2 regions of the Streptomyces sp. NPDC058045 genome follow, and region 2 is predicted to be linked to the other one. Evidence: riboswitches for the same ligand, from Rfam matches in the RefSeq annotation. Region 2 holds a riboswitch; the other holds the start of a gene.
What was found. Region 2 has a riboswitch for glycine ahead of gcvP (aminomethyl-transferring glycine dehydrogenase). Riboswitches for the same ligand answer to the same signal wherever they lie in the genome.
Positions count from the first base shown of each region.

Region 1: linked by a shared signal. The riboswitch ahead of gcvT (glycine cleavage system aminomethyltransferase GcvT) and the one ahead of gcvP (aminomethyl-transferring glycine dehydrogenase) in region 2 are both predicted to bind glycine.

Region 1 is NZ_JBHVRR010000035.1:18,137-22,563, reverse strand. It holds gene glyA (serine hydroxymethyltransferase) at 1-620, opposite strand, end outside; gene gcvH (glycine cleavage system protein GcvH) at 663-1,040, opposite strand; gene gcvT (glycine cleavage system aminomethyltransferase GcvT) at 1,148-2,272, opposite strand; glycine riboswitch at 2,422-2,518, opposite strand; gene ACFVST_RS20880 (AAA family ATPase) at 2,829-3,476, shown strand; gene ACFVST_RS20875 (enhanced serine sensitivity protein SseB) at 3,565-4,341, shown strand.
Region 2 is NZ_JBHVRR010000049.1:9,603-14,029, forward strand. It holds gene ACFVST_RS23960 (DNA polymerase IV) at 1-989, shown strand, start outside; gene ACFVST_RS23965 (PRC-barrel domain-containing protein) at 902-1,282, opposite strand; glycine riboswitch at 1,417-1,513, shown strand; gene gcvP (aminomethyl-transferring glycine dehydrogenase) at 1,690-4,427, shown strand, end outside.

The DNA of each region.
Region 1 (4,427 bases), on a different contig from region 2:
CCGGCGAAGTGCGCCATGTCCACCATCAGATAGGCGCCGACCTCGTCGGCGACCCGGCGGAAGGCCGCGAAGTCGAGCTGGCGCGGGTACGCCGACCAGCCGGCCACGATCAGCTTCGGCTTGGCCTCCTTGGCGAGGCGCTCCACCTCGGCCATGTCGACCTGGCCGGTGTTGTCGTCGACGTGGTAGGCGACCACGTTGTAGAGCTTGCCGGAGAAGTTGATCTTCATGCCGTGGGTGAGGTGGCCGCCGTGCGCCAGATTCAGCCCCATGATGGTGTCGCCCGGCTTGAGCAGGGCGAACATCGCGGCGGCGTTGGCCTGGGCACCGGAGTGCGGCTGCACGTTGGCGTGCTCGGCGCCGAACAGCGCCTTGACGCGGTCGATGGCGATCTGCTCGACCACGTCGACGTGCTCGCAGCCGCCGTAGTAGCGGCGGCCGGGGTAGCCCTCGGCGTACTTGTTGGTGAGCACCGAGCCCTGCGCCTCCATGACGGCGACCGGAGCGAAGTTCTCCGAGGCGATCATTTCGAGGGTGGACTGCTGGCGGTGGAGCTCGGCGTCGACGGCGGCGGCGACATCCGGGTCCAGCTCATGGAGGGGAGTGTTGAGAAGCGACATCACGATCCCTATCGCGTCGGTCTCGGTAGCGCCCGGGCGGGTTCAGTTGCCCGAGAACGCGGCGTACTCGTCGGCGGAGAGCAGGTCGCCCGGCTCCTCCGAGACACGTACCTTGAACAGCCAACCGCCCTCGAACGGGGCGGAGTTCACCAGCGAGGGGTCCCCGACCACATCGTCGTTGGTCGCGGTGACCTCGCCGGTGACCGGCGCGTACAGGTCGCTGACCGACTTGGTCGACTCCAGCTCACCGCAGGTCTCGCCCGCGGTGACGGTGGAACCGACCTCGGGGAGCTGGGCGTAGACGACATCGCCGAGCGCGTTGGCCGCGTACTCGGTGATGCCGACCGTCGAGACGCCGTCCTCGGCGCCCGAGACCCACTCGTGCTCCTTGCTGTAGCGCAGTTGCTGGGGGTTGCTCATGACCTGAATTCTCCTGTACGCGGGGCAGTGCTGGTGAACGGATGGTCTTGCGATGCGAGACGGAGCGTATGGGCCGCGTCACGTCCCCCGTGCGAGGGGGTGCGGCGTCACTTCTGCCGCTTGTAGAAGGGGAGCGCCACGACCTCGTACGGCTCGTGGCTGCCCCGGATGTCGACGCCGACACCGGTGGTCCCGGGTGCGGCGTGGGCCGCGTCCACATAGGCCATGGCGATGGGCCTGCCGAGGGTGGGGGAGGGGGCGCCGGAGGTGACCTCGCCGATCACCTCGCCGCCGGCGACCACCGGGTACCCGGCCCGCGGCACCCGGCGGCCCTCGGCGACCAGGCCGACCAGCTTGCGCGGCGGCGCCGACTCGGCCCGCTTCGCGGCCGCCGAGAGCGCGGCCCGCCCGACGAAGTCGCCCTCCTTCTCGAACTTCACGACCCGGCCGAGACCCGCGTCGAAGGGGGTGAGCGCGGTGCTCAACTCGTGCCCGTAGAGCGGCATTCCGGCCTCCAGGCGGAGGGTGTCGCGGCAGGACAGACCGCAGGGCACCAGGCCCGCGTCCGCCCCGGCGTCGGTGAGCGCCCGCCACAGCTTTTCCGCGTGCTCCGGCGCCGCGAACAGTTCGAAGCCGTCCTCGCCGGTGTACCCGGTGCGGGCCAGCAGCACCGGCACCCCGGCGACGGTGGTGGGCAGGCCCGCGTAGTACTTCAGGCCGTCCAGGTCGGCGTCGGTGAGGGCGGCCACGATGCCGGGGGAGGCGGGGCCCTGCACGGCGAGCAGCGCGTAGGCGTCCCGGTCGTCGCGGACCTCGGCGTCGAAACCGGCGGCGCGCTCGGTGAGGGCGTCCAGGACGGTCTGCGCGTTGGAGGCGTTGGCGACGACGAGGTACGTCGGGTCCTCAGTGTCGCCGAGCCGGTAGACGATCAGGTCGTCGAGGATGCCGCCGTCCTCGCGGCAGATCATGGTGTAGCGGGCGCGGCCGGGCTTGACGGTGGCGATGTTGCCGACCAGGGCGTAGCCGAGGAGGTCGGCGGCCTGGGGTCCGGTGACGGTGATCTCGCCCATGTGGGAGAGGTCGAAGAGCCCGGCGCGGGTGCGGACGGCGGTGTGCTCGTCACGTTCGCTGCCGTAGCGCAGTGGCATGTCCCAGCCGGCGAAGTCGGTCATGGTGGCGCCGAGGGCGCGGTGCACCGCGTCGAGGGCGGTACGGCGAGGGCTGTCGGTCATGGGCGCTGCTCCCGGAGGCGTGACGGCGAGGACGTTCCTCCCCATCTGTCATCGGAACCTGAGAGGTTCGCCGGGAGGCCCGTGCGGCGGATCCCGGCTTGCACCGTGGGTGGGGCCGCCGTGCCGGGCGGCCCGCTTTTCAGATGTGCCTCGCCCGCGCGGTATCGGGGGCCTGAGAGATTCAAGGGAGGGACTTGCTCCTTCGGCGCCCCGGCGTGCGGCCGGGGGCTCTCCCGCGCGGATTCAAGCGGCCGGTATGGAGTTGGCGCGCTCATCATTGCACGCCGGTGCGGCCGCGCGGCAGGTGCGGGGGAGGACCGGAACGGGGGCGGGTGCGGCGGCGTTCACCTGCGCGGTCCGGAGGCCGGGAGTCCGCGGAGTACGGCAGCGCCACCGGCCTTTGCACCAGGGGGACTTGTGCCGCATTACTGTCTCTTTACACTCCTGGGGGCGCGCCCTGTGCGGAGGGCCGTCGCGGGCGGCGAGCAGGGGAGGCGGGCCGGTGGGCGGTACGGCGGACGAGGCGGTCGACGGCACGGGGGGAGCGGCGGAGGCGATGGGGCCGCCGGGACCCCGGACGCCGCTCCCCCTCTTACCCGGTCCGCGTCGGCCCCGCGTACGGGATCTGCGGGGGCTCGGCGGCTGGGGGCCCGGGTGGCTGTGGTTCGGGGAGGGGGATGTGGTGGTGGTGTCCGGGCTGCCGGGCAGCGGCAAGTCGACGCTGATACGGCGGGCGGTCGACGGGGTGTGCGTCGACTCCCAGGACACCCGCGAGAGTTGGGCCCGCCGCCTCGGCCCGCTGCTGCCGTATCCGCTGTACCGGCCGCTGGTGCGGATCGCGCACTTCGCCGGGCTGCGGCGGGTGTTGCGGGGCGGCGGCGCCGTGGTGGTGCACGACTGCGGCACCCAGCGCTGGGTGCGCCGCTGGCTCGCCCGGGAGGCCGCCCGCCGCGGCCGGCGACTGCATCTGCTGCTGCTCGACGTCACCCCCCGCACCGCACGCGCCGGCCAGCAGGCCCGCGGCCGCGGCGTCTCCCGCTACGCCTTCGCGCGGCACCGGCGGGCGCTGCGCGCACTGCTGGCCGGGCTGGAGGCGGGCACCCCGCCCCCGGGCTGTGCCTCCGCGGTGCTGCTGGACCGCCCGGCCGCGGACTCCCTGCACACCATCGCCTTCGGCCCCGGAGCGGATCCCCCCTGCGGGTAGCGAGCCGGCGACCGGGGGGTGCGGGCGGCGGGGGACCGGTTAGGGTGCGCTGGCAGCAGGCAGTGAGGGACAGGCGGTAGAGCAGAGTATGGACATACCGGGGCAGGCCATGACCCATCCCCATATGGGCTGGCCGGGCAACGAGTTGGAGGAGGTGCTCGCCGCCGGCCTGGGCGCGGGACCGTCCGCCGCGGCACGCATCCTGGAGGTACTGGGCCGCAGCCCGCTGTGGATACCGCTGCCCAACGGCGGCGGCCCGGAGAGCGGCACCCTGGACCTGCCCACCCTGGAGATGGACGGGCAGGCCTATGTCCCCGTCTTCAGCTCGGAGCAGCAGTTCCGTCAGGTGACAGGGGAGGGACTCGGGTACACGGTGGCGCCCGCGGTGGAGTTCGCCCGCGGCCTGCCGCCCCAACTCGGCATCGCCGTCAACCCGGACGGCACCGTCGGCATCCCGCTGCCGCCGCCCGCGGTGGCCGAACTCTGCCGTAGCGGACGCAGCGAACTCGACGGGCCGCTCACCGGCGGCCGGGTGCGGCTCTACCCACCGGACTGGCAGGAGGACCCGGTGGACTTCCTCTCCGCGGCCTCCGCGGAGTTCGCCGCGACGGGTGTGGTGCGTACCGCCCGCCGCTGCCTGGCCAGTATCGAGGGCGGCGACCCGGTGCTCTTCGTCGGCGTGGAACTGAGCGGCGCCGAACCGGCCGACCGGGACGCGGCGATGGACGCCCTGGGCCGGGCCCTGGGCCGGGTCCCCGTTCCCTGGCCGGTCAACCTGGTACTGCTGGACGTCACCCAGGACCTGGTCGCGGACTGGATGCGGGAGCGGCTCTCACCGTTTCACGCCGGGGGTGATACGGCTTAGGGGGTGCCTCCCGGGGCGGTGTCGGACCGGTGGAGATCGGGGAGAGACCACCCGGGGACGCGGCGGGCCGCCGGGACTTGACCCGA
Region 2 (4,427 bases):
CCCTGCCCGGCGTCGGCCCTGCCACCGGCGACCATCTGCGGCGCGCGGGTATCACCACCGTCGCGGAGATCGCCGAGGCCGGGGAGGACGAGTTGGTGCGGCTGCTGGGGCGGGCGCACGGCACGGCGCTGTACGCGATGGCGCTGGCCCGGGACGAGCGGCCGGTGGTGGCCGAGCGGGACGCCAAGTCGGTCTCCGTGGAGGACACCTACGACCTTGACATCCATGACCGGGTGCGGATCCGGCTGGAGGTGCAGCGGCTCGCCGACCGCTGCGTGGCCCGGCTGCGTGCGGCGGCTCGCTCCGGCCGTACGGTCGTCCTCAAGGTGCGGCGGTACGACTTCTCCACGCTGACCCGTTCCGAGACGCTGCGCGGGCCGACGGACGATCCGGGGGTGGTGCGGGAGGCGGCGGCGCGGCTGCTGGAGTCGGTGGACACCACGGGCGGGGTGCGGCTGCTGGGGGTCGGCGTCAGCGGGCTGGCCGACTTCACGCAGGAGGACCTCTTCGCCCAGGCCGCGCACGCCAGATCCGAGGCCACCGGGGACACGGCCGGGCCGCTCGCGCACCCACCGGACGCCCAGCCGCCCCCCGATCAGCCACCCCGCCACGAGGCCGCGCCGGACGCCGACGACCATGGACCCGCGCGTACGGAGCCGGTCCCGGCCGAGGTCCCCCCGGACGAGCCGCACTGGATGGCCGGGAGCGATGTGGTGCACGTCGAGTACGGGCCTGGCTGGGTGCAGGGCAGTGGGGTCGGCCGGGTCACCGTCCGCTTCGAGACGCCCGGTTCACCGCCGGGCCGGGTCCGCACCTTCCGTACCGGCGACCCCGGTCTCACGCCCTCCGAGCCGCTGCCGCTGGTGCCGGAGCGGGACGGGGGCGAGCCGGACGGCGGTGGTCAGTCGCCGGAGTCCGGGCCGTCGCCCGCGAGCCGCCCGAAGTCGCGGTCCTCGGGCGGGGGAGGGGCCGCCGTGTCCAGCCCGTAGTGGTGGTAGAGCTGAAGCTCCTGCTCGGGGGAGAGGTGGCGGCCCACGCCGAAGTCCGGGGCGTCCTTCACGAGTGAGCGGTCGAAGGGCACCCGTAGTGCGCCCTCGACCAGACTGCTCGGTTCCAGCGGCACGAACGCGTCCCGGCTGAACAGCCCGGTCCTGATGGCAGCCCACTCGGGGACGCCGGTCGCGTCGTCCAGGTACACCTCGTCAATGGTGCCGATCTTCGTCCCGGTGCGGTCGAAGGCCTTGCGGCCGATGAGTTGGCGCGGATCGATGTCGGTCTGCACAGGCACTCCCGCTGCTCGCAGCACGTCCGTCACGCGGACGAACTCCTCCGTCACCACTACCAAAAGGCAGAATGCGGCGGGCGGCCACTCGGGGGATCGGTGACAGTGCCCGCTGGTAGGCTGGCGGTGGCTGCCGACCCCGTGCGGGAGAGCCCTCCGGCCCAGGCCGGGGGGCGCCGAAGGAGCAAATCCTCCCCGGAAACTCTCAGGCACAAGTACCGCACGGACGAGGTCACTCTGGAAAGCAGGGCGGGAGTCCACGGCCTCCGCTCTCACCGACGGTGAAAGCCGGGGCGCTCCGAGCGGACCGGTGAAGCTCTCAGGTCGAGATGACAGAGGGGGAGGCCGTACGGGCACCCGTGCCGTGGTGCCCTCACAGGTCGCGTCAGACCAGGAGGCCTCCGCATATGACCGCCAACCGCATCCCGCTCGCCAAGCTGGAACAGGGCACGCCGTTCGAGCAGCGCCACATAGGCCCCGACACCGAAGCCCGCGCCAAGATGCTCGCCCATGTCGGCTACGGCTCCCTCGACGAGCTGACGGCCGCCGCGGTACCCGATGTGATCAAGCAGGCGGCGGCGCTCGACCTGCCGGACGCCCGTACCGAGGCCGAGGTCCTCGGGGAGCTGCGCTCGCTCGCCGACCGCAACGAGGTCCTGGACTCCATGATCGGCCTCGGCTACTACGGCACCCACACCCCGCCGGTCATCCTGCGCAACGTGATGGAGAACCCGGCCTGGTACACCGCGTACACGCCGTATCAGCCGGAGATCTCGCAGGGGCGGCTTGAGGCGCTGCTGAACTTCCAGACGACGGTGGCGGAGCTGACGGGGCTGCCCACCGCCGGGGCCTCGCTGCTGGACGAGAGCACCGCGGCCGCCGAGGCGATGGCGCTGTCCCGGCGCGTCGGCAAGGTCAAGAACGGTGTGTTCCTGGTGGACGCGGACACTCTGCCGCAGACCATCGCCGTGATCGGTACCCGGGCCGAGTCGGCGGGCGTCGAGGTCGTCGTCGCCGACCTCTCCGAGGGCATCCCCGCCGAGGTAGCCGAGCGCGGGGTGACCGGGGTGCTGCTCCAGTACCCGGGGGCCTCCGGTGCGGTGCGGGATCTGCGGCCGGTGATCGAGCAGGCCCACGGGCTGGGCGCGGTCGTCACCGTCGCCGCCGATCTGCTGGCGCTCACCCTGCTCACGCCGCCCGGTGAGCTGGGTGCGGACATCGCCGTCGGCACCACCCAGCGGTTCGGGGTGCCGATGGGCTTCGGCGGGCCGCACGCCGGATACATGGCGGTCCAGGAGAAGTTCGCCCGCAATCTGCCGGGGCGCCTCGTCGGTGTCTCCGTCGACGCAGACGGGGACCAGGCGTACCGGCTGGCGCTTCAGACGCGGGAGCAGCACATCCGGCGGGAGAAGGCCACCAGCAACATCTGCACCGCGCAGGTCCTGCTCGCCGTGATGGCCGGGCTCTACGCCGTCTACCACGGGCCGGACGGGCTCCGCACCATCGCCCGCCGCACCCACCGGTACGCGGCACTGCTCGCCGCGGGGCTGCGGGCGGGCGGGGTCGAGGTGGTGCACCAGGACTTCTTCGACACCCTGACGCTGCGGGTGCCGGGCCGGGCCGGGCAGATCGTGACGGCCGCCCGCGAGGAAGGGGTCAACCTCCGCCTCGTCGACCAGGACCACGTCGGCGTGGCCTGTGACGAGACCACCACCCGCGGCCGGCTCTGCGCGGTGTGGACCGCCTTCGGGGTGGAGGCCGACGCCGCGGCGCTGGACGAGGCGACCGGGGACGCGCTGCCCGCGGCCCTGCTGCGCACCGGCGACTACCTCACCCACCCGGTGTTCCACCAGCACCGCTCCGAGACGGCCATGCTGCGCTATCTGCGCCGCCTCGCCGACCGGGACTACGCGCTGGACCGGGGCATGATCCCGCTCGGCTCCTGCACCATGAAGCTCAACGCCACCACCGAGATGGAGCCGGTGACCTGGCCCGAGTTCGGCGCGCTGCACCCCTTCGCCCCCATCGGCCAGGCGCAGGGCTACCTCACCCTCATCCGCGAGCTGGAGGAGCGCCTCGCCGAGCTCACCGGCTACGACAAGGTGTCCCTCCAGCCCAACGCCGGATCCCAGGGCGAGCTGGCCGGCCTCCTCGCGGTACGCGGCTACCACCGGGCGAACGGCGACACCGGCCGCACCGTCTGCCTCATCCCGTCCTCCGCGCACGGCACCAACGCGGCGAGCGCGGTGATGGCGGGCATGAAGGTGGTCGTGGTGAAGACCTCCGAGGACGGCGAGGTCGATATCGAGGACCTGCACGCCAAGATCGACCGCCACCGGGACGAGCTGGCCGTCCTGATGATCACCTATCCGTCGACGCACGGTGTCTTCGAGGAGCATGTCGCCGACATCTGCGCCGCGGTGCACGACGCCGGCGGCCAGGTCTATGTGGACGGCGCCAATCTCAACGCGCTGGTCGGCCTCGCCAAGCCGGGCCACTTCGGCGGTGACGTCTCCCACCTCAACCTGCACAAGACGTTCTGCATCCCGCACGGCGGTGGCGGTCCCGGCGTCGGCCCGGTCGGTGTCCGCGCCCATCTGGCGCCGTATCTGCCGAACCACCCGTTGCAGCCGGCCGCCGGACCGGCCACCGGTGTCGGCCCGATCTCCGGGGCGCCGTGGGGGTCGGCCGGGATCCTGCCGATCTCCTGGGCGTATGTGCGGCTGATGGGCGGGGCGGGGCTGAAGCGCGCCTCGCAGGTCGCGGTGCTCGGCGCCAACTACATCGCCAAGCGCCTGGAGCCGCACTACCCGGTGCTCTACACCGGCCCCGCGGGCCTCGTCGCGCATGAGTGCATCGTGGATCTGCGGCCCCTCACCAAGGCGACCGGGGTCAGCGTGGACGATGTCGCCAAGCGCCTCATCGACTACGGCTTCCACGCGCCCACCATGTCCTTCCCGGTGGCCGGCACGCTGATGATCGAGCCCACCGAGAGCGAGGACCTGCGTGAACTCGACCGGTTCTGCGAGGCGATGATCGCCATCCGCGCCGAGATCGAGAAGGTCGCCACCGGTGAGTGGACCGCCGAGGACAACCCGCTGCGCGGTGCCCCGCACACCGCGTCCGCCCTCGCCGGCGAATGGCC